Regions from separate parts of the Lysinibacillus sp. LK3 genome, predicted to be linked through region 2. Evidence: predicted binding sites of a transcription regulator. Region 2 holds the regulator's gene; the other holds the start of a gene.
The links. The regulator LexA, encoded in region 2, represses DNA repair genes until DNA is damaged. The targets are predictions, from matches to a motif close to CGAACATATGTTCG.

Region 1 (12,030 bases), on a different contig from region 2:
ATTATTATAATGGGTGTCATTACTTTTTTATTGGTCTTTTCTGTTTCGTATGTAACGTTTAATTTATTTAATGAAGAGCATTATACAGATCGACTATTCTGGCTCTTTGTGATAGCTGTGCTAACACTTTATCCCATTCACAAATTTTTGCACTTTGTGGCCCTATTTGATTTACGCCAACATTTAAAATTACGTGTACGTAGTCAGTTTTATATAATTCCTGTTTTACACATGCGAATTCGAGAGCCATTATCTAAAAATCGATACATCTTAGCATTACTTACGCCTTTTATCGTTCTAAATACTAGTATTATAGTTGGAACATGGCTTTTACCAGCCTATACCCATTATGGGACATTGCTGTTAGCCTATCACTGTAGTCTATGCCTGATTGATATCCTTTACGTAAAGTATCTCTTGAATTCACCTAAAAATTCACAAATAGAGGAAACACCTAAAGGCTATGAAATTTTAGTTCCACCGACCGTTCACTAAATTGCTTGTACTTGTTTTTTATTGACGTTCTTTGTTATGCTATTACTATTGAAAGAGGGGAGGAATAGACTTGCTATTAATGATTGTAGTTCTATTCTCGGTATTCTATTTATTTCAAATTAACCGCATGACATATGCTCTATGCATGCGACGTGAAATTCCCGAAGAAAACCAACCAAAAATATTCCGAACTATAAATATACTTATTACTATCCTACTTGTCTCATTCTACATTGAAATTTTATATGCAGTTTAACAGAAAATTCCATTACGCCTCGGCGTAATGGAATCTAAATTTTTTCGGGCTTTTTTGAAAAGCCCCTTTCAAAACATGTGCACCATCCGCGCCCGTCCGCACGCTTGAAGATAAGTCGAGCCCCCCATGCAACAACTTTTACTAAACAAATAAATTGTTTAGAACCAAGGCGTGCGGCGCGAATGTCTAACATTGTTAAGAAAAGCTAAGAGTTAAAGCTCTTAGCTTTTCGCTGTTTTATTAATTAGTATAGGAACGCTGCACCAACGATAATTAATAAAATAAATAACACAACTAATAAAGCAAAGCCTGAGCCGTAGCCACCGCCACCGTATCCTCCGTTGCCCATAACTTCACCCCCTTTCTTTTCTATATCCTATGCGCTTCAAAATTTGAAATATAGGCAATACTCAAGGGGGAACCATTTTGTTTTTAAAACGTTTATGTTATAGTAAAAAATGGACGAAACCATGTTAGGAGAGAATATCCACTATGAAAAAGACAGTTTTATCTTTAACTTTAGCTGCATCTGTATTAGCGCTTGGTGCTTGTAGCGGCGGAGACAGCAAAGCAATCGTTACTTCTAAAGTGGGCGATATTTCAGTAGCTGATTTTAATGAAAAGGCAAAAGCTTTAACAGGCTCATATGTAATGCAGCAAATGGTGACTGAAAAAGTTTTAGCTGACAAATATGAAGTAACAGATAAAGAAATCAAAGAAGCGTATGACACAACTGCATCACAATTTGGTGATGGCTTTACACAAGCGCTTGCTGAAAGTGGTTTAACAGAACAGGGCTTTAAAGATTCTTTACGTGTTCAACTTCTTCAAGAAAAAGCTTTAAAAGATCAAGCCATTAAAGAAGAAGATGTGAAAAAATACTACGAGCAAATGAAAACAGAATTAAATGGTCGTCATATTTTAGTAGCAGATGAAAAAACAGCAAAAGAAGTAATTGAAAAAATTAAGGGTGGCGCTAAGTTTGAGGACGTTGCAAAAGAGTACTCAACAGATACTGGCTCTGCTCAAAAAGGTGGAGAGCTTGGATGGTTCTCTGTAGGTTCAATGGTAGATGAATTTAACGATGCCGCTTATGCTCTTGAATTAAATACATTAAGTGAACCAGTAAAATCTAGCTTTGGTTACCATGTAATTGAAATTACGGACAAGCGTGATGTAAAAGGTGTTGGTTCATTTAAAGACGAAGAAGAAAACATTCGTTCAACTATGTTAAGTAAACTGAACCAAACTGGTGAAGCTCAAACGATTCTTAAAGATATCGTTGCAAAAATGGCTAAAGATGCCGATGTGAAAACATCTGATAAAGATTTAAAAGAACCGCTTAAATTCTTTACAACAACAAGTGAAGAACAAGCAAAAGCAGCTGAAGAAGCAGCTAAAAAAGCTGAAGAAAATGCGCCAAAAGAGGATTCCGAAGATAAAGCAGAAGATACTGACAAGGAATCTAAATAATTAGAGTCTAGTATATAACAAAAGAGAAGCACCCTGATACATCAGATGCTTCTCTTTTTTACTCTATTTTACTTTAAATTGGCTAATTTCAGTTTGTAGGTCATTTGACATTGTCTGAAGAACATTTGCAGCACTTGCTATTTCCTCATTAGAAGCACTTTGTTGCTCGATAGATAAAGCAATATGCTGTATGCCCGAAGATGTACCATTTGCTATGCCAACGACTTCTTTTACAGCCTCATCTGTTTGACTAGCTTTCTCATTGACACGCAAGACAATATCCTTTACCTCCGTTGTACGATGACTTATCTGTTGCAAATATACGACTATATTTTTAAAGGTATCGCCTGTCTGTTCAACAGACTCACGGCCTTCCTCCACAAACTGTGTACCGCTATTAATAGCATAAACAGCACTGGAGGTTTGGTTTAAGATATCATCCACCAATGTTCGAATATTATCTGCAGCCTTTCCAGATTCCTCTGCTAGCTTTCTTACTTCATCTGCTACTACTGCAAAGCCTTTTCCAGCCTCTCCTGCACGAGCTGCTTCAATAGATGCATTTAATGCAAGCAAGTTTGTTTGATCTGTAATACTTGTAATCAACGCTACAATCGTACTGATTTCCTTCGATTTTTCGCCTAAAGCATTTACAACTGCAGTTGACTGATGAACAGATTCATTAATGGTATTCATTTTTGCAATCGTTTGCTCAATTAACTGTAATCCTAAATCAGCCTTTTGGTTCGTTTCATTTGCTATTGAGGCAACTTCCTGTATAGCAGAAGATGCATGATCCATATCTTTAGTAATTAAATGTGCTGATTCAGATAATAAATCCATTTGCCTTAATTGTCCTTCTGCACTGGAGGCAATTTCCCCAATGGCACCCGAAATAGTTTCAACTGTTTGACTGCTTTGTTCGGTAATCGTTGTAAATTCCTTTGTAAAGGTTGATACATCTGTCGATGCTTTATTCGTCTTTTCAATGACCGTCCCAATTTGTTCTAGCATATGATTAAATTCAGTCGATAATTGACCAATTTCATCTTTTAATCGATCATCAATACGAACAGTTAAATCGCCATCAGCAGCCTGGGTCATAGCATTTAACACACGCTTTACACGCCTTAAGACAATATACCTTGTACATAACGAAATAATTACTGTGCCAATAAATAACGAAATAAATGTATTAATGGCAACCCCAGCACTTCCATTCAAATGCACTACCTTCTCGAATTGACGACTAACAAATTCTGAAATATGGGAGCTAATAAATAAACTTATGCCGATAGCTAGTATCATTTTGAAAATTAAACTTTTCCAAAACTTAATTTTCCGTGAAAAAAGTCCCTCTGTATCCATTACTTTTCCCCATTCCTATAATTTCTCTCTCTATTCTAAATTAAATATTCACATTGGTACAATAGTTAGGCACTACAATTAAATATATGAATACTTAGACTCAGAGAAATTAATATCGAATAGCTAGACAGCAACGTTAGTTTATGGGACGATTGATATTGCTTTTTAAATAGTAGGCTTATAGAATGAACGATTATCAAGTGGGAAGAGTCTCTCTGTAAATTCGCCCGGTGTCGTTTTACCTAATGCCCTTGTTAACATATTCATCTTTGCATCAATGTTATCGATATAATGCAAAATTTCTGCTTCCTGAATCATAGGTTTTTTCGGGCTACCCCACTCTTCTTTCCCATGGTGTGACAATACCATATGCTGCAACAGCATGACTTCTTCACCTTCAATTTCAAGCTCACTAGCAATCTTAGCAATTTCATTTACCATAATCGTAATATGACCTAATAAATTGCCCTCCACTGTATACATTGTGGCAACTGGGCCTGATAACTCTACAACCTTGCCTACATCATGTAAAATAATTCCAGCATATAATAAGTCACGATTTAATGTTGGATATAGGTCAGCAATGGCTTTACCTAGTTTGAGCATGGAGACCATATGATCTAATAAACCTGATGCATAGTCATGATGATTTTTAGTCGCTGCTGGAAAAACTAAAATAGCCTCTTGATGTTTTTTAATTGCTGCTCTTGTAATCCGTGAGATATTAGGGTTTTTAATGTCAAAGAAAAATTGCGTTAATTCTTCATATAGTTGTTCTTTTGGTGTTGCAGAGGATGGCACTAAATCGTGAATAGCAATTCCTTCCTCTGGCTTAGCAACACGGATAGATTTAATACGCAATTGATTCTTTCCTCTATAGTCATGAATCTCTCCGCCAACACGTACAATGGCTTCCGCATGGTACATCTTTTCATGATCCTCATTCGTATCCCATAGCTTTGCCTCTATATCCCCACTCTTATCTTGTAATATTAGCGACATAAATGGCTTCCCAACGGTTGTAACCCCTTTTGTCGCTTGTTTTATTAATAAAAATTGATCAACTACTTCTCCAACTTGGAGCGTCGTAATCCCTTTCATGTTGACGCCACTCCCCTTTCATTTGCTAATGCTCCTATATCGACAATCTGGTTTTTTTGCCAATAGTTGAGCATTGTGTCATGACAAGTAAAATATAAAATTTGACGTTCATATCCTACTTCTTTCATTAATTGTACCATTTTGTCTGTGCGGTTTCGATCAAAATGGACAAAAGGATCGTCCATAATCATTGGAAATGGTGCAGCGCTCACTAGGGTTTTTGCTAGAGCCATTCTCAATGCAATATAAGCTTGCTCTTTGGTAGCCTGGGACAACTCCACCATTTGATAACGTATCCCAGCAGCATCCTGCGCTACAAAATAACCATCCTCATGAATCGAAATTTTGTCATAGTTTCCTCCTGTTAGTAAACGGAATATAGCATTTACCTCTTCAAGGACATGAGGTAATTTTTCTTCACGAAGACGGAATAGGGTTTCATGAATAGCTGTCGCCACAGCTTTTTTAGTTGCCCACTGCTCAATTAACTGCTGCAATTCCGTTTTCTCCTGCTCAAACTGTTGAAGTAATTGACCATACTTTTCATCATTTAATAGCTGTTCTTTTTCCATTAGCAAAGCAGCACGTTGTTCCAGACATTGATCAATTTCTAGTTGCAATGATTGCTGCTCTTGTTCTAAAGCACATATGCGTTCGCTAACAGAGTCCTCAATCAGATTTTCCTTCTGTTGAAGATCGAGTGAAGATAATTGAGCCTGGACGGTTTGCAATTCTGTCTCAATTTTTCTTCTCTGTTCAAATTGCTCATGCATTTCATAATAAGCCTGTTCATTTTGGATCTTTGCTTCTTTGAATAGCTCGTACATTTCAGCAGTATAACGATCCATTCTTGATTGTCCACCTTCTATTTTTATTTGAACGCTGGCTAGCTGATCTTTTGCATGCTGTGCTTGTTGCTGTTGCTGTTGTGCTTCAAGGTAGGCTGTTCGTAAATGCATATAAATTTCATGTTCATTATAGGCTCCCTCTAAAACCCGTTGAAGCTGCTCATAAATGTTGTTCTTTTCTACCTGCGTTTCTTGCAACAGACTTGAGGTACTGTTTCTTTTAGCTGCTAATTCTTGTACACCACGAATACGCATAAATAATTCGGGCATTAGCGATCTGGCTATCGTTCCTTGTAAGCGATAACGCTTTAAAAAATGTTGGAGCGTTTGAGTGGCCTCTTCACTCTCTACCTCCGTTAGTTGAATTTTATATTCAAGAGAAGTATATTGCTGCTCCTTCTCTTTCTGCTGTTCATTGATGTGCAACCAGCGATCTTCATATCTTTGCTTCTTTGCAAGAACTGCTTGTACTGTCAATTCCTCTTGCTCTAACTCCCGTAGGAGGATGCTATGCTCTTTATTAGTAGGTTCATTTGCTTGCTTAACATATCGAATAAACAAAAAAGTTAGCAATGATAAAACTGCTCCAATTAGAATTACAACTATGTTTTTTTCAAATACACCATAAGCAAACGACATGAAGCAAATCAGTAGTACAAGCCAGATAAAGTCATGAGGCTGCTTCTGCTTACTGCGTTGCGATTTGGCAGAACGTAGTTGCTCAAGCCTCCGCTTTTGTTGAGGCCATTGTGCTAAAATATGTTCTTCCTCACTTGTTAATGACTCACGCATTAGCTGTTGCTTCTGTTTGGCTATTGCATCTAATTCTAGGTGTACTTGCTCTAGTGAACGTAGATGAAATTTTAGCTCTTCCTCCGCCTCGTCTAATTTACTTAATTGAAGCTGAAATTGTTGCTCCTGTTGAAGTGAAACTGTTTCGTTCAAAAGATTTTCTTGTGCTTCTTTCTCTGTTACACCTAGTAAACGAAACTGTGCTTCAATTTCTTGTTCGAGCAAAAATAGATCATCCTGTAAATTTTGCTCTTTCACCATTAGCTGGTGCCATGTTGCCTCTTTTTGCATAAGGTAAGCCATTTCATTGACCTTTTGCTCATCCACTGTTGCAAGTATTTTCTCCTGCAATATTTGATGCTGCTCCTTTAATTGCATCAGTTGCTGACTTTCATGTAACAGACGATCCTTTACCTGCTCATACCGTCTGATACCCTCTGATGGAAACTGAACATGTTGAAAATTGGTCATTGTCTGTTGCAATGTCTGTTGCTGCTTAAGGAGAGGGAGTGCTTGCTTTTGAATAGTTAATTGCTGCCATTGTTGCTGTTGCCGTTTTTGCGTACCAAATAGCTGTTGTAAATTTTGCTCAAGTAATTGTAATTGCTGTAATTTATCCTCAAAGGTTTGAATCTTCACCTGTTCCTGTTTAATTGTCCGCTCAAGCTGCTTTAGTTGTTCAATCTTTTGATTAATCAATGGCACTTTACCTGTCTTTTTAAACAGCTCACTAGCCTCTTTATCCATTTTCTTTTCAAGTGCGGATAAATACTGAATACCTGTTGTACCTGAGGCAAGTAGCAAATGGGTTAGCTCCTCTTCAGACATTTTTTCAATACCTTGTAGTTCATGCAGCGAAAAAGAAAAAATGGCTTCAAAGGATGCGCTAGAATATCCATATAAAAGCTTTACTAACAACTCATCTTGCCCCGTCGTTCCATCCTCTAGGTAGACAGTAACATCACCAGCAGCCTTTCCTTTCACACGTTCAACTGTACATTGACCATAAATAGGGTGTAAAAGTGTCAGCTGACCTCCATATTTCGTTGAAATTTTCGGCTCATATTTGCGCTGTATCTGCTGCCTTGTTGGGAAACCAAAAAGCATTTGTAGTATAAACTGCTGTATCGTCGTTTTTCCTGCTTCATTTAATCCATAAAAAATAGTGACACCATCATTTAACGAAATGGAGATATTTTCATGCTTACCAAAGCCATAAATTTGGATTTTCTGTATTGTCAGCATGTAATCACGCCCTTTGAATTTCTTCTGCTAATAATGTCTGTGCACGATGGGTTAAGTTCTCAATATCCTTTTCACTAAGTGGCTCTATCAGCCTCGCACCACCAGCATATTGGTACAAATCTTTTAGAATATCCTTCCATTCATTACTGTTCCATTGTTCCATTAAGCTCACAACGGATTGAGTTGTTGCTGTATGCTCATAAAATCTCGCTGCCTTTTGCAACACCATTTTTTGTACCCAACACATTGGGTCAATACCTTCCTCAGCCTCTCGAATAGTCTCTAACCATGCATCTACTGTTGCATGTTCAAATAAAGCTTCCGTTTGTTCGTCAATATTTTGCAAATGAAGCTCTACTACCGATGCGCCATACTTCTTCCTATTAGCTGTAATAGCTTCTGCACATCTCTTCAATAATTCATTGGCGTGTACCACATTCGTACAATCCACCTCAATGGTGCTATAAACAACAGCAGAGGTAGAGATAAAATCAAGCTCAGTCGATGTTTTGGATAGCGTAACATCATAAAAGCCTTTCATTCCTTGTTCTTTACGATGTCGACTTTGAATATTGCCTGGATAAACAATTGGAGGGTTTTGATGTAAAAGCTGTCGTTTATGAATATGGCCAAGCGCCCAATAATGATAGTTCTTTTCAAGTAACTGTTGTTTTGTAAAAGGGGCATACACATCATGTGTTGTATTGCCTGCCTCACTGCCATGAAGCATACCAATATGAATGGCATGCTGATCATGTGCAGTTGGATAGCTTTCAATAACAGATTCCTTTAAATGACGTTCAGGATAGCTAAAACCATATATATTCACTTGTTGACCCCGTATTTTTAATTGAACTACACTCGTTTCAGCTGGTAATTCATAGACATTACTTGGTAAAGAAAAGCGTGTCCATGTACCATTTAAATGATCATGATTTCCGTAGCTCACAATGACAGGGATATTGTGTTGAAAAAGCTTCTCCATTGCATCTTGAAATCTTCGTTGTGCTTGCAAGCTACGATTTTCACCATCATAAATATCCCCAACAATTAGTAAAAAATCAGGTTTTTCCTGAATCGCTTTAAGGATAATTTTATCAAACGCTTCAAAAGTGCTTGACCGTATTTTCTTTAAAATGGGTTCGGGTAGACCAAATAAGCCCTTAAATGGACTATCTAAATGTAAATCTGCCATATGGAAAAAACGAATTGCTGACATCCAATCACCTCAAATAGTAGATAATTCTCTCTTTAGTACAAAACCAAAGTAATAATATGTTGTTTATTCAAAACCGAATATTTGTTCTATTTTATCATAACTCATGTTTGATGAAAAATGCTATTACGGAAAAAAACAACATTGCCTTACTTTTTCCACAATTTTCGTAATTTATCAAAAAATTCACTAGTTTTACCGTGAAGTTTATAAATCTTCTATGTATAATAGAAATATATTCAAGTAAAAGGGTGGGGTCTGTATGGAGAATTATCGTTTTACAGCTTTTGAAAAAACAGGGGAAACATTGTTTGATGAAACTTGGACTTTTGAAAATGATGAGGCTGCTAAACTAAATGGACAACAACAAATTGAGGAAAAAGGTGTTGCCGATAAAACTCATCGTCTTGTAAACGCTTCAGGTAAATTAATTTTATTCCATGTTTAGTGGCTAATAAAAGGCACGTAGTCAATGGTTTGCTACGCGCCTTTTATTATTTTTATTTGCCTACAAAGACAGGCGTTCTTTTCTCTACAAATGCATGAATGCCCTCGACATGATCTGTTGTTTTACGCATTGCAGACTGGCCCTCAGCCTCTAATGCTAAGATATTTTCTAGCTGTGGCATATTTTGTGCATGTAGAATTTTTTTCGTTGTAATCATGGAAGAAATCGGGGATGCAAGCATTTTCCCCACCACCTGATCTGCCATTGCAAATACAGTGCCCTCTGGTGCAATATAATCAATTAACCCTGCATCTAATGCTTCTTTTGCTGTTAATACCTTTCCCTCCCATATCATTTGTTTCGCTTTAACAGTACCTACACGCTCCTTCATGAAGAAATGACCGCCCCCATCTGGGATCAGTCCAATTCCAATGAAATTCATAGCAAGTTTACTATTTTCACAGGCTACAATAATATCTGCCCCTAGTGTTAGACTAAATCCTAAACCTGCTGATGCACCATGAACCGCTGCAATCACAATCATTGGTAGCTGATAATATGCCTTCACGATACGTGTCAGATAAACCATTGCCTCATCAATATTCAGTGGTTTGCTTTCATCTAGCATTGCTTTTATATCACCACCCGCAGAAAAGACCTTTCCTTCTCCACGAATAACAAGCACCTGAATATCTTTTTCCTGCTGTAGAGCCTCAAAGCATTCTGCAAGTTCACGCATCATGACATCATCCATTGCATTCATCGCCTGTGGACGATTCAATGTTAAGGTTGCTCGACGCTCTAATTTTTCTAATGTAATCGTTGAAAATTCCATCTCTATAACCCCCAAATATGAATAGTCATTCACTATGTATAATTCGTGTTTTTTTAGAAAACTCCTTCTCTCTAAGCAAAATTGCTCCTGTTATGCTATATTAAAGGACGAATATCGAGATAAAGGTGGTAATGTATTTTGACACAAAAAGACTATCGTGTATTACTTTATTATAAATATATTACGATTGAAGATCCTGAAGCGTTCGCAGAAGAACATTTAGCATTGTGTAAAGAGATAGGGCTTCTTGGTCGTATTTTAGTAGGTTACGAAGGTATTAACGGAACTGTATCAGGTACCATTGAGCAAACAGATGCTTACATGAATCATATGAAGGCAGATGCTCGTTTTAGCGATATGATGTGGAAAATTGATGAGACTGAAGGGCATACCTTTAGAAAAATGCATGTACGTCCTCGTCGAGAAATTGTTCACCTCGGTTTAGAACAGGATATCAATCCGTTAGAAATCACAGGTGATTATTTAACACCTAAAGAATTTATGGAACAGATGCAAGATGACAACACCGTGGTTATCGATGCCCGTAATGACTATGAATATGATCTCGGTCATTTCCGAGGGGCTGTTCGACCAGATATTGAAAACTTCCGTGACCTACCTGCTTGGATGGAGGCGCATAAAGAAGATTTTGCAGATAAAAAAATCTTAACTTATTGTACAGGTGGTATTCGCTGCGAAAAATTCTCTGGTTGGCTAAAACGCGAGGGCTATGGTAAGAGCGTAGGTCAATTACACGGCGGTATTGCTACATATGCGAAGGATCCTGAGGTAAAAGGTAAATTATGGGATGGTCAAATGTTTGTTTTTGACCGCCGTCGAAGTGTACCGATTAATCAGGTGGAACATGTTATTGTTGGGAAGGATTATTTCACCGGGGAGCCTTCTGAACGATACACAAACTGTGCAAACCCAGCGTGTCATAAGTTAATGCTTTGTGAAGAAAAACATGAGGCATTTTACATGCGAAGCTGTTCAGATGATTGTCGCCGTGCAGAACGCAACTTTTTCGTGGAGGAAAACGGTTGGACAAAGGAACAGGTTGAAGAACAAATTGCTAAGATTGCAGAGGTCCAACAATCAAATTGTTAATCCATTTCATAATTTAATCAAGGTGCGCATTGCTGTTGGATTTCTGCTCAAAACTTCAGCATAGTGATCTACTCCAACATTATCAATCCATTTAAAAAGAGCATCGTTCATCAAAACGATGCTCTTCATTCATTTATGCACTTTATCCTTGCCCTAAATAACGCCCTACCTGGCGTCCACTAAATAAACAACCACCAACAAATGTCCCTTCTAAAGCGCGGTAGCCATGGACGCCACCGCCACCGAAACCACTTACTTCACCAGCAGCAAATAACCCAGGAATTGGCTGACCGTCCATGCCCAAAACAGCGCCATTTAAATTTGTTTGTAAGCCACCTAAAGTTTTCCTTGTTAGAATGTTTAAGCGAACAGCAATTAAAGGCCAATTTTTGGTATCTAAAATTTTATGTGGCTTGGCAACACGCACCCATTTATCCCCAATATAATTTCTTGCTCCATGAATAGCGTTTACTTGCAAATCCTTTGTAAACTTATTGTCCATTTCCCGATCTCTTGCCAAGATTTGCTCTTTAATCTTCATGAAATCAAGTAGCTCATTCCCAGCAAGTTTATTCATTCCATCTACAAGTTCCTTTAGATCATGTGCAATCACAAAATCCTCTCCGTGATTTTTAAAAGCTTGGATAGGAGCAGGTGGGCCTGGTAAAATGCGTTTTAGAACATCGCCAATGCTTTTGTTTGTTAAATCTGGGTTTTGCTCCGAGCCAGATAAAGCAAATTCTTTCTCAATAATTTTCTCCGTTAAAATAAACCAGGAATAGTCATAACCTGTTTTTTGAATCGCCTCTAACGTACTGAGTGTATCAAACCCTGGAAAGTTGG
Region 2 (12,030 bases):
GGATGAAAACATACATAAAAATAATTAGCTTGTTTTTGGTAATTGTTCTAATTGTGGGATTTTTTGTTCCATCATTTGTGCTAAATGACACAGTTTTTGCTAAAGAAGGTCCTAAATCTTCAACCATTGGGGGTATTGAGATCCATGATGTGAAAACAGTAGATTTAGCAACTACGCTACAAAATGCAATTTCAGAATGGCAAGGTGCCGAAATGGAAATTGTTAGTGATGGTATAGCCAAAACCATTGACTCGAAACAATTTGTTTTTGATCCATCAGCAGCTATTGCTCAGTACGAAATGCTGACAAAAAAGCCTTGGTATGCTTTTTGGCAAAAAGAAAAAGTAGTTCATATTCCCATTCCTGTTACCGTCAATGAAGCTATTACGCAGCAAATAGATGAAGCAGGTGTTTGGGATACAGATAAAACACTCCAGAAACTAATCTTACAAGCCAGCTATTTGAAGGAGCATAAGGTCGAAGCCGTTATCAATGAAGGTTCCATGCAAACCGGGGAAAGGATTGCCTTTCAGATTGCCGAGCTACCAGCAAATAGTCAAGGAGTAGCAAAAATCATTCAGTTATTAAATGATGTAAATCTAGTTCCAAATCAATCCATCTCGTTGCTTACACTTTTAGGTGAACAGGCTGAGGTTGTCAATGATGCAGGTTTAGATTTTGTGGCATCAATGCTATATAGTGTAATTCTTCAAACGGATTACGAAATTTTAGAAAGACACTCTCAGGAAATAAATCCAAGCTATTTGCAACAGGGAATTGAGGCAGATATCAATGCAGCATTAGCAAAAGACTTACAATTTATTAATCGGTCTGAGCAGCTCGGTAAACTGAAAGCATCTATAGAGGGTAATCAATTAAAGATAGAAGTTTTTGCAGCCGCGAAAGACAAGGACATCACAGTACGTGTTAGTAAGGATAAAATTGTAAAGCCACGCATTATTTATCGCTATTCGAAGGAGTTAAAGGCTGGACAAGAAAGAGTGGAGCAAGAGGGGAAAGAGGGTTCAAGAGTGGAAGTATATCGTTCCATTGTAGAGAACGGAGCAACAGAAGAACAATTCATTAGTAGAGATTATTATGCACCTCAAAATCGAATTGTTACGCGTTCTTCGCAGGAGCCTGTTATTATCACAACGCCTACTCAGAACGTAGGGGCGGGTGCATCAGATCCTGATTTAGAAGTGGATTTAGATGGTAATGGTTTGCCTGATGTGAAACCTTCAAAATCAGAGGAAACAAAGCAAGAAGATGGACCAGAAATTGTCTATGGCTACTATGATAAGGGTGGTAATTTTGTACAAACAAGTCCATAACGATTGGAGGTATGTTTATGGCAATGAAGCCAGGGCGTAAACGTTTAGGGGATTTACTGGTGGAATCAGGTGTTATCACAGCTGACCAGCTTGAGTACGCATTAACTACTAAGATGAAAAATGAGAAGCTTGGAGATTTCCTTATCAAAGAAAATTTCTTAACAGAGCAGCAGCTTATTGAAGTCTTAGAATTCCAGCTTGGTATCCCTCATATCAGTCTGAATCAGTTTTCAATTAGTCCCGAATTATTACAGCTAATTCCAGCGGAGCTGGCAAAGCGGACAAATATTATGCCGATTCGCAAAGAGAAAAATAAATTGTTTATTGCAATGGAAGACCCGATGGATTATTTCGCCATTGAGGAAGTTCGTATGACGACAGGCTGTCAAATCGAGACAAGTATTGCGGCAAAAGATGATTTATATCGGACGATAACAAAATACTATGATTTACAGGAATCAATGGATGCGGCAATGTTGGATTTGGCTGCCACAAGTACGGAAACACAAGAGGAAATAGAGAATGAGGATTCACCTATTGTTCGTTTAGTGAATCAAATTATTGCGAATGGTGTCGCACAGCGCGCTAGTGATATCCATTTTGATCCGCAAGAAACAGAGCTTCGTGTCCGCTATCGGGTAGATGGTGTGCTACGTACTGAGCGATCCTTGCCAAAGCACATGCAAAACGTCGTATTGGCGCGTATTAAAATTATGGGGAATTTAAATATTACAGAAAATCGTATTCCGCAGGATGGACGTATTAAAACCAATGTTAATTTTAGACCTGTCGATATCCGTTTAGCTACACTACCAACAGTTTATGGTGAAAAGGTAGTTATGCGTATTTTAGATTTAACTAATTCAGCCAATGATATTGATAAATTAGGCTTTAGTGCAAGTAATGAAGCACTTTTCAGGAAAATGATAGCCCATCCAAACGGTATGATGCTGATTACTGGACCAACAGGCTCAGGTAAGTCCTCTACGTTATATGCGGCCCTTTCTCATTTAAATGAAGAAGGCGTCAACATAATTACGGTTGAGGACCCAGTGGAATATCAGTTAGATGGTATCAATCAGATTCAAGTAAAAGAGGAAGTCGGCTTAACATTTGCGGTAGGGTTACGCTCAATTTTACGACAGGACCCCGACATTGTAATGGTAGGGGAAATTCGTGATCTTGAAACAGCTCAAATTGCTATCCGTGCTTCACTAACAGGCCATTTAGTATTAAGTACACTGCATACTAACAGTGCCATCGAATCTATCTCACGGCTCCATGACATGGGGATCGAGCCATTTTTATTATCCTCTTCCCTTGTAGGAATCATGGCGCAACGTCTTGTACGAAAAGTTTGTCGTGATTGTGCTGAACCATATATATTCACTTCTCGTGAACTAGAAATACTTGAGGAGAATGGGGTGGAAGGCAAAACACATGGTAAAAAAGGGCGTGGATGTCCTGCCTGCAATCAAACAGGCTACAGAGGACGTATGGCGATTCATGAAATCCTCCCTGTTGATCGCCAAATAAAGGATATGATTTTAAATCGTGTTGGTGATCGCGTCCTCCGTGATTATATGAAAGAAAAAGGCTACCATACCCTATTAGTGGATGGATTACAAAAGGTTGTAGCAGGCCAAACAACCACTTCAGAAATATTACGTGTTGCAAGTGCAGACTAGGGGTGAAAAAAATGACAGCATATTCAATCGTTGAATTATTAACACGTGCATTTGAAGAAAAAGCATCTGATCTTCATTTAACAAAAGGTATTCCACCAGTATATCGTATCCATGGGCAACTAGAGCATTACGGCACAATCCCACTTGAAACAGAGGATTTGAAGGCAATGGTAAAGGTCATTCTTCCTGTCCATAAACAACAGGAATTTGAGGATAAGGGAGAAACGGACTTTAACTTTTCATTGCCTGGGAAATGTCGATTCCGTGTCAATGCATACCATCAGCGAAATGAAGTGACGATTGCAGCTCGTTTAATTGAGGCTAAAATTCCTTCTATTGAAGCACTCAATATGCCACAGGTGTTATATAAGCTTGCGGAAAAACCACAAGGCTTAATTTTAGTAACTGGCCCAACAGGCTCAGGGAAATCAACTACCTTGGCAGCAATGATAGATCACATCAATGAAACAAGATCTAAACATATTATTACGTTAGAGGATCCAATTGAATATTTGCATACACATAAGAAGTCTGTCATCAATCAACGTGAGATTGGTGTCGATACAATGAGCTTTGCCAATGGTTTACGTGCATCATTACGTCAAGACCCAGATATTATTTTAGTTGGGGAGATGCGAGATTATGAAACCATTTCAACGGCTATTACGGCTGCTGAAACAGGGCATTTAGTTATGGCTACACTGCATACAAGTAGTGCACCAACGACGATCGACCGTATTATCGATGTATTTCCACCGCATCAGCAGAGTCAAATTCGTGTGCAGCTTGCGAATGTACTACAAGGTATTGTTTCTCAGCGTTTATTTGTACGTAAGGATGTAAAAGGGCGTATTGCTGCGACAGAAATTTTAGTACAGGCACCTGCTATTTCAAATTTAATTCGTAACGAAAAAATTCACCAAATTCCAAGTGTGATGCAGACAAGTAAAGCATTGGGTATGCACACATTGGAGTATTCCATGCAACACCTAATTACCACAGGTAAGATTTCACTAGAGGATGCAAGACCATATATGAACGCTGGTGATTATAGTTGACGATATTTCGTTATAGTGGTCGGACCAAAACAGGAGCACCTAAAAAGGGCATTATCGAGGCACCGAATAAAAAGGTAGCCATGGAAAAGCTTCGAGCACAAGGAATTAATGCACGAGAACTTCAGGAGTCAAATAGCATTTTACATAAAGATATTGCTTTTGGGACAAAAGTAAAGCACCAGGAATTTGTTATTTATTGTCGACAATATGCGACATTAATTCGTGCTGGCGTTCCCGTTGTTGAAGCGACCCATATTTTGGGTGAGCAAACACGGAGTAAACCACTAAAGCGAGCATTGATGCAGGTTGAAGAGGATATTCGAAATGGTATGGCATTTTCAGATGCAGCAGGCAAACACCCAAAAGTGTTCCCATTGCTATTTGTCAATATGATGCGTGCTGGTGAGGCTACAGGGAACGTCGACGATACATTAGATCGTCTTGCAAGCACACTAGAGAAGCAATACAACATTAAGAAAAAAATTCAATCTGCTATGACCTATCCAGCGATTTTATCGCTTCTAACACTAGTGGTTGGTATGTTTTTAATGGTGTTCATTGTGCCAACCTTTATGGATGCATTTAAAGAAATGAATTTGGAAATGCCGTTAATAACGGTCATTGTAGTGGGTATTAGTGATTGGCTCATTCAGTTTTGGTACCTTGTGATTTTAGGGCTATTGGTATTAGTAGTGGGCCTTCACTATTTCTATAAAAATAATAAAGAGTTTCATTATGCCGTCAATGTATTTTTACTGCGTATGCCAATCTTTGGACAGCTTTTGCAAAAGGATATTATCGCAAGAATGACAAGAACCTTGTCAACACTCTTTAGCAGCTCCGTACCAATCTTACAAGCCTTAACAATTGTCGAAAAGGTTGGTGGTAATCCGGTAATGGGGAAAGTAGTACTGGAAGCGCGCGATAATTTAGAAAAGGGTGGCACATTATCAGAGCCACTTGAAAAAAGCTGGCTATTTCCACCGCTTGTAACACAAATGACATCAATTGGCGAGAAAACAGGGTCCTTGGATTACATGCTCGAAAAGATCGCTGATTTTTATGAAGAGGAAGTAAACCGTGCTGTCGATACCATGAAGTCACTCATTGAGCCTTTAATGATTGTGGTACTGGCTCTAGTTGTTGGAGTCATCGTTGCGGCTATATTCTTACCAATGTTCCAACTATATGAAAATATGTAATGTTTACAATATTTATATGGATGCCCTTTTGTTCCGCTTAATAGAAAATATCTACTTAGATTTGCTAACAAAAGGAAGCGGCAAGTAGGTATCTTCATGGTTAAGTATTAAAGGAGAGACTGGACATGGAAATTAGGGTAAAGAACGAAAAGGGCTTAACATTAGTCGAGTTATTGGCAGTCATTGTTATTCTAGCTATCGTTGCTGCCATTGCAATCCCAGCTATAAGTAATGTCATTGATAATTCACGTTATAAGGCATTAAAAGCAGATGCCATTAATGTTATTCATGCCGCGCAGTTTTATTTTATGGAGCATCCAACCGCTGATCAATGGCAAATCGTCGAAGTGGAAAAATTAGTATCGGGCGGTTATTTAGACAGTGCTGGCAAAATATTAGAGGCAGATAAAGAGGGTCAGAGTGCCAATGTTCAATTTATCGAGGGCACCTACTACTTCAATGCGCATGCGATTTATTACAGCAATGGAAAATATATAAATTTCGATAATGCCACCTTACAGCATATTGCAGACGATATTCGTAAGGGCAGCAAGGGAACTGGTGGCAAATGTATTGGGCGAGATTGTGCAGCTTCGCCATAATGTTCAGAAGCGCGTGTACACACACTTCATATAAAACTATTAAGGAGGATTTCAAAATGTTAAAAAAGTGGAAAAATAAAAAACTATTGAAAAATGAGAAAGGTTTAACATTAGTTGAACTATTAGCTGTAATTGTTATTCTAGCAATTATTGCAGCAATCGCTGTACCTGCAATTGGTAATATTATTAATAAGTCGAAGGACCGTGCAATTTTAGCAGAGGCATCAAATATTCTAGCGGGGGCTAAGATTGCTTATATTGATGGGGCGTGTAAAGCTGTAGCTGACGAATGTAGTTCTTCTGAACTAGATCCTTTTGTGGATGGAATTAAATTAGATGGTACTAAGGTTACGTTTAAAGATGATACATGGACAATTACTTACCCTAATTTAAATAAGATGAAAACTAATTTAAAACCATCAAGTACAACAATAAACGAGTCAGACCTTAATGCAAGACTAAAAGATGCAGGAGTAGAATCTCCTAAAGAAGAAGGCGGTGAAGGAGGAGGAAAATAAACAGACGGCATCAGTCCTCCCAACCCACTCAGAAGCGCAAGAAAATTTGCGTTTCTGGCTGGGAAATGGATGACTAATTGAAAAAATCATTTATACTGAGTAGGATAAGGAGGTCTTTTCACATGTTTAAGAGAAAAAGAAAGTCGCATGTTTCGATTGAACTGAAGGACTATGTGCTGCGTGCGATTGTGGCGAAAGGACCAGAGCCTAATCAGTGGCAGGGCTATGAATACCCTTTAGCAGCTGGAATCGTTGAAAATGGAACTATTATCGATGAGGTAGCTCTTTTTGAGGTAATTAAAGAGCAAGTGATGAAATGGACAGGGAAAAAACAGGCTGTTCGCATGTTTGTCCCTGATACGACAGTTCTATTAAAAAACTTTGAGCACCCTAAAGATGTAAAGCCTCAGGAATTAAGAGGATATGCTGAAATGGAATTGGGACATTCTATTCATTTACCATTTCAAGACCCTTTAATTGATGTGTATGATGCAGATGCCGAGGACGGCAAGGCTATCTTATTTGCTGCACCTTCTGAAGAGATTACGAAACTGGTAGGGATGCTGTTAGATGTTTCATTAGAACCCGAAGCTGCCGATATTCGTGCGCTTTGTAATATACGTTTATTAGAGCACATGTCCTTATTAATGCCTAATAAAACCTATTTAATTGCAGAATGGTCAATTAATGAACTCTCCATCAGTATTTTTTCCAATGGCCAAGTGGAGTTTTTGCGCTATCAAACCATTGAAGTAGATATGACGCAATGGCTGGGAAAGAAAGAGAATGAGTTTAGCTATCAATTTATTTATAATGGCGAATCAGAGAATTATCAAATGGTCGTAATGGATCAGGTTTTAGAGATTGATCGGATGATGAATTTCTTTAAGTTTTCTTTACATAAAGGTGAAAAAACAGTGGATGAAATTATCATGCTTGGCGATAACCCACTATTGAAATCAATTGGGAACTTACTCGCTTCTAATTTAGAACCACCACTAAGGGTTGTCGATGGGGAAAAAATTGAGAAATCGTTTCCTCGCTTTAAGCGAGAATTTTCAACGTTGCTTGGCTTAGCTTTGAAGGAGGTTCGTTAATGGTTCCAGATATAAACCTCTTACCACAACTTGAAAAAAGAACAACCTCTCCCAAGCTTTTTTATAGCTTGGTGATTGTCATTGTGGGACTTATTATAGCTTATTTACTTTTTTTATTTTTTACATCCAAAAGTGAATTGTCACGATTGACTGCAGAGGAACAGGCATTAACAACACAGCTTGATCAATTGCAGCAAGAGCTAGACGCACGACAAAATGTCGATCAGGGTTCGTTGGAAGAGTCAGTAACTTTTATTCAAAGCGTTTCTTATCCTGTAACACCGTTAATTGATGAAACAAAAACTTTATTACCAACTCATTCCTATTTACGTAGCTATGTTTTCGGAGAGAACTCGGTGAATATTGAAGTGGATTTTGAAACGATGACAGATATATCGAAATATGTGGAGCGACTTTTAATGAGTAGCTATTTTACAGATGCTCAAATTAACACTGTCTCAAACTTTGAAATAGAGCTAGGTGAACAAAGGGTGTTAACACCCCAACAAAAATTTAAAGAAGTACCGCGATATTCAGTGTCCATTACAGCGACAATCGATTTTATGTATTTAGCTGGAGGACGACGTTCATGAATAAATTAACGAGTAGTAAAAATTCATCTATGATCTTGTTACTGGCGCTGATAGCTGCTATTTTATTTGCGCTGTATTATTATTTGCTTTCACCAAAATTGGATGAAGTGAATGAAAAAGAGAGTAATGTATTGCAGGTGCAGCAAGAATTAGCTAGTGTCAAAGAACAACTAGCACAATTAGACAAAGAGCAGGGACAGCCTACTATCAATATATTAGCCTTAAGACAAAAGCTACCTGCAACAAGAGCCGTTGAAAAGATTATTCTTGATTTAGCTGAGATTGAAGAGGTGACAGGAACTCGTATACTGTCTTTAACTGTTCAAGGTGAGGACGGCACTGTGACACCTTCAGATGTATCGAATGATCTTAATATGTTGGAGCAGGCTGAAGCAGAGGTCAATGGTGATCAGGAGAACAAGGAGACTACTACACCGATTGCATCTCTTTCGAAGGACTCTTTACCAACTAATTTAAAGCTTGTTACTTTTATATTAGAGGTGGGTGCGCTTGATTTTAATTCTCTTGAAAGCTTTTTACAGGAGGTTGAACAATTAGAGCGTGTCATGAAAACCGATAAGATTGAATTTAAATTGCCTGGAGAGCAGGCACAGCTTGAGAAAGATGCAGATCTTACGTTAAAGGCAACAGTGCAAGTGACAACGTTCTATTACGAAGAACAACAATAACTTTATTGATAGGCGCACCATACTGCATTTGTATGGGCGCCTATTGGTTTAGGAGGACATAAAATTGGAAATGGCTTATACGATCTTTATTTTTTTATTTGGACTTGTCTTTGGCTCTTTTTATAATGTAGTTGGCTTACGTGTACCACAGAAGGAGTCGATTGTACATCCTCCTTCACATTGTCCAAAATGTCAGAGACGACTGACGGCGCTTGATTTAGTACCAGTTTTGTCTTATGTATTGTTAGGAGGAAAATGTCGTGGTTGTGGCAATAAAATTTCTTGGGTTTACCCAGTCATAGAATTAATGACAGGTGTATTATTTGCCTTTGCTTATGGGCAGTTAGGCTGGGGCATAGAATTGATAGTAGCACTCTTTTTTATCTCCTTATTAGTTATTATCGTTGTATCAGATTTAGCCTATATGCTAATTCCAGATAAGGTGTTAGTATTCTTTTTACCTTTGCTAGCTATTGGACGAGTGCTGTCACCATTAACACCGTGGTGGGACTCTCTTGTGGGTGCTGTGGTTGGTTTTGGCATATTATATATCATTGCTGTGCTATCAAACGGTGGCATGGGTGGAGGCGATATTAAATTATTCTTTTTAATTGGTCTCGTTCTGGGTACGATTGATACACTGTTAACGCTATTTTTAGCTGCAGTTATTGGTATGATTGTCGGGATTACCATGTTATCGAAAAACAAACAGGGGAGAAAAACACCCATTCCGTTTGGGCCATCTATTGCATTGGCCGCAGTTATTGTTTATTTCTATGGCGATGTATTAATTAATTGGTATCTAGGCTTTTGGTAATTGTGCAATTTTCAAGAATTTGGAGGGAAGCAAGTGAAACCGATTATTGGTATTACAGCCTTTGTTGAGGATGATTTATCCTCTCGATTAAATGCTGCTTACAGTAAAAGCATCATTGAAGCAGGTGGAATTCCACTGATTATTCCAATTGGAGTAGAAGAAGAGGCGGCCCAGATTTTAGCCCTTACAGACGGTTTATTATTATCTGGTGGTCATGATGTGCACCCATTTCTATTCGGGGCTGAGCCTTCATTAAAGCTTGGAAAAATTCATCCAGCGCGAGATACGATTGAGTTAGCATTGATTGAAGCCGCATTCCAACGTAAGATGCCTATTTTCGGGATCTGTCGAGGAATTCAAATACTAAATGTTGCATTAGGTGGTACCTTATATCAGGATATTGATAGTGATCACTTTAGTACCAAGTTACTCCAACATATGCAGCAATCAGGTCGAGCTGTAGCTACCCATTCTGTACAGGTTATTGCTGACAATCTATTAGCGACTATCGTTGAACAAGAGAAAATAGCAGTGAATTCATTTCATCATCAAGCGGTGAATGTTTTAGCAGAAAAATTAAAAGTAGCAGCAAAATCTAACGACGGTATTATCGAAGCGGTAGTTCATGAGGAGATGCCATTTTGCTTAGCTGTTCAGTGGCATCCTGAGGAACTAGCCATAGCAGGAGATGAGAGTGCTCAAAAGCTATTTTCAGCCTTTATTGAAGCGAGCTTAAAATTTAAGAAGGAAGCTTAGAAGAGGCATTGTACAAAGAATCCAATCGTATGTGGATTCTTTTTTTGCGTAAAAAAGAGGATACATGCTCTTAGAAGGAACATAATCCTCAAAATCTGCTTTAATCGTTAATGTACACGTCTGTAAAGACCTACAACTTGTCCTAAAATAGAAACTTGATCGACTATAATTGGTTCCATAGAAGAATTTTCAGGCTGTAAACGGAAATGGTTTTTCTCTTTAAAGAAACGTTTTACAGTTGCTTCATCCTCAGCTGTCATAGCTACAACAATATCCCCATTATTAGCTGTTGCCTTTTGTTTTACAATGACTAAATCTCCATCTAAAATCCCAGCTTCAATCATTGATTCCCCCATGATTTCTAGCATGAACAATTGATCTTCACTTGTGCCATACGTATCGGGTAATGGGAAGTATTCTTCAATATTTTCAATTGCTGTAATTGGAGAACCAGCTGTAACCTTCCCGACAAGTGGGACATGGATCACCTGTTGTTTTTGAATGGATTCTTCAGGCTCTAAAATTTCAATTGCGCGTGGCTTTGTTGGATCTCGACGAATAAAGCCTTTTTGTTCTAATCGAGCTAAATGTCCATGAACAGTTGAACTGGAAGCAAGTCCAACTGCTTCACCAATTTCACGTACTGATGGTGGATATCCTTTAGCTCGTACCTCTTCCTTAATGAAAGCTAAAATGTCCTCTTGTCTTTTCGAAACTTTTTTCATGAGTGCTCACCTCTTTTTTCTAAAATCATTCTTCTTATTTGATAGTATAACAGAATGCGAACATGTATGCAAACATAGGTTCGAAAAGTGTTTGACAAAAACGTTTGTTCGCTTTATTATGGGAACATACATTCCGAACAAACATTCTTAAAAAGGGGTAATGATTATGACATGGTTTAAGAAAAACACACATATCTCAATTTTAATAGGAGCTTGTTTATTATTTGCAGCATACCTTTACATTACTGATCCAGGAAAAGTTAGTTACGCAGAAATTCAAATCGAACATGGGGATAGCTTGTGGTCGTTAGCCGAGCAATATCGTGGTAAGATGAGTACTGATGATTGGATAAAGCTTGTAAAAACTGAAAATGAACTAGCAGATATTAAAATTGTAGCGGGAAAATCTCTAGTTATTCCTGTAGTGAGTGATCAAGCCAGTCCCATCAATACTATCGAAATTGCGAGAAATGAACAATGATAAATAATCAACTATCGGCTGTTGTCTATTGTCGCGTAAGTACTGAAAAAGAAACACAAAGCTCCTCATTAGAGCGCCAGCAGGAAGAGTTGCTGCGCTATGCTAAAGAGCAAGGCTATGCGGTGAAGGGCGTGTTTAAAGATCAACATAGTGGCTATGATGTAGAACGTGAAGGCTTGCTAGAAATGCTTGATTTTATAAAAGATAAGAACATTAATGCTCTTTTTGTCCAAGATGAAACTCGTTTAGGACGAGGCAATGCAAGGATGGCTGTATTACATTTATTACAAAAGTCAGCAACTGATGTTTTTTCTATGCGTGATGCAGGCCCAGTCCAATTAAATGAAATGGATACGATGCTGCTTGAAATTTTAGCGATTGTAGAGGAATATCAACGTAGAATCCATAATGCTAAAATTCGACGAGGTATGCGACGTGCTGTAGAAAACGGTTATCGTCCAGAAAATAAT

Region 1: VK91_RS06220 (DNA repair exonuclease) is a predicted target of LexA. The motif match lies at 8,872-8,885, and genes of this name have one in related genera.

The regions. Positions count from the first base shown of each region.
Region 1 is NZ_LDUJ01000009.1:11,037-23,066, forward strand. It holds gene VK91_RS06195 (DUF3267 domain-containing protein) at 1-495, shown strand, start outside; gene VK91_RS22385 (YjcZ family sporulation protein) at 996-1,100, opposite strand; gene VK91_RS06200 (peptidylprolyl isomerase) at 1,244-2,224, shown strand; gene VK91_RS06205 (methyl-accepting chemotaxis protein) at 2,288-3,592, opposite strand; gene yhaM (3'-5' exoribonuclease YhaM) at 3,758-4,693, opposite strand; gene VK91_RS06215 (AAA family ATPase) at 4,690-7,578, opposite strand; gene VK91_RS06220 (DNA repair exonuclease) at 7,583-8,797, opposite strand; gene VK91_RS06225 (YhzD family protein) at 9,057-9,242, shown strand; gene VK91_RS06230 (enoyl-CoA hydratase) at 9,295-10,077, opposite strand; gene VK91_RS06235 (rhodanese-related sulfurtransferase) at 10,216-11,187, shown strand; gene VK91_RS23185 (hypothetical protein) at 11,194-11,316, opposite strand; gene VK91_RS06240 (FAD-binding dehydrogenase) at 11,330-12,030, opposite strand, start outside.
Region 2 is NZ_LDUJ01000007.1:126,018-138,047, reverse strand. It holds gene VK91_RS05110 (G5 domain-containing protein) at 3-1,334, shown strand; gene VK91_RS05105 (GspE/PulE family protein) at 1,352-3,022, shown strand; gene VK91_RS05100 (type IV pilus twitching motility protein PilT) at 3,034-4,080, shown strand; gene VK91_RS05095 (type II secretion system F family protein) at 4,077-5,282, shown strand; gene VK91_RS05090 (prepilin-type N-terminal cleavage/methylation domain-containing protein) at 5,408-5,884, shown strand; gene VK91_RS05085 (prepilin-type N-terminal cleavage/methylation domain-containing protein) at 5,941-6,402, shown strand; gene pilM (type IV pilus biogenesis protein PilM) at 6,525-7,499, shown strand; gene VK91_RS05075 (PilN domain-containing protein) at 7,499-8,092, shown strand; gene VK91_RS05070 (hypothetical protein) at 8,089-8,781, shown strand; gene VK91_RS05065 (A24 family peptidase) at 8,846-9,598, shown strand; gene VK91_RS05060 (gamma-glutamyl-gamma-aminobutyrate hydrolase family protein) at 9,632-10,354, shown strand; gene lexA (transcriptional repressor LexA) at 10,462-11,079, opposite strand; gene VK91_RS05050 (LysM peptidoglycan-binding domain-containing protein) at 11,246-11,560, shown strand; gene VK91_RS05045 (recombinase family protein) at 11,557-12,030, shown strand, end outside.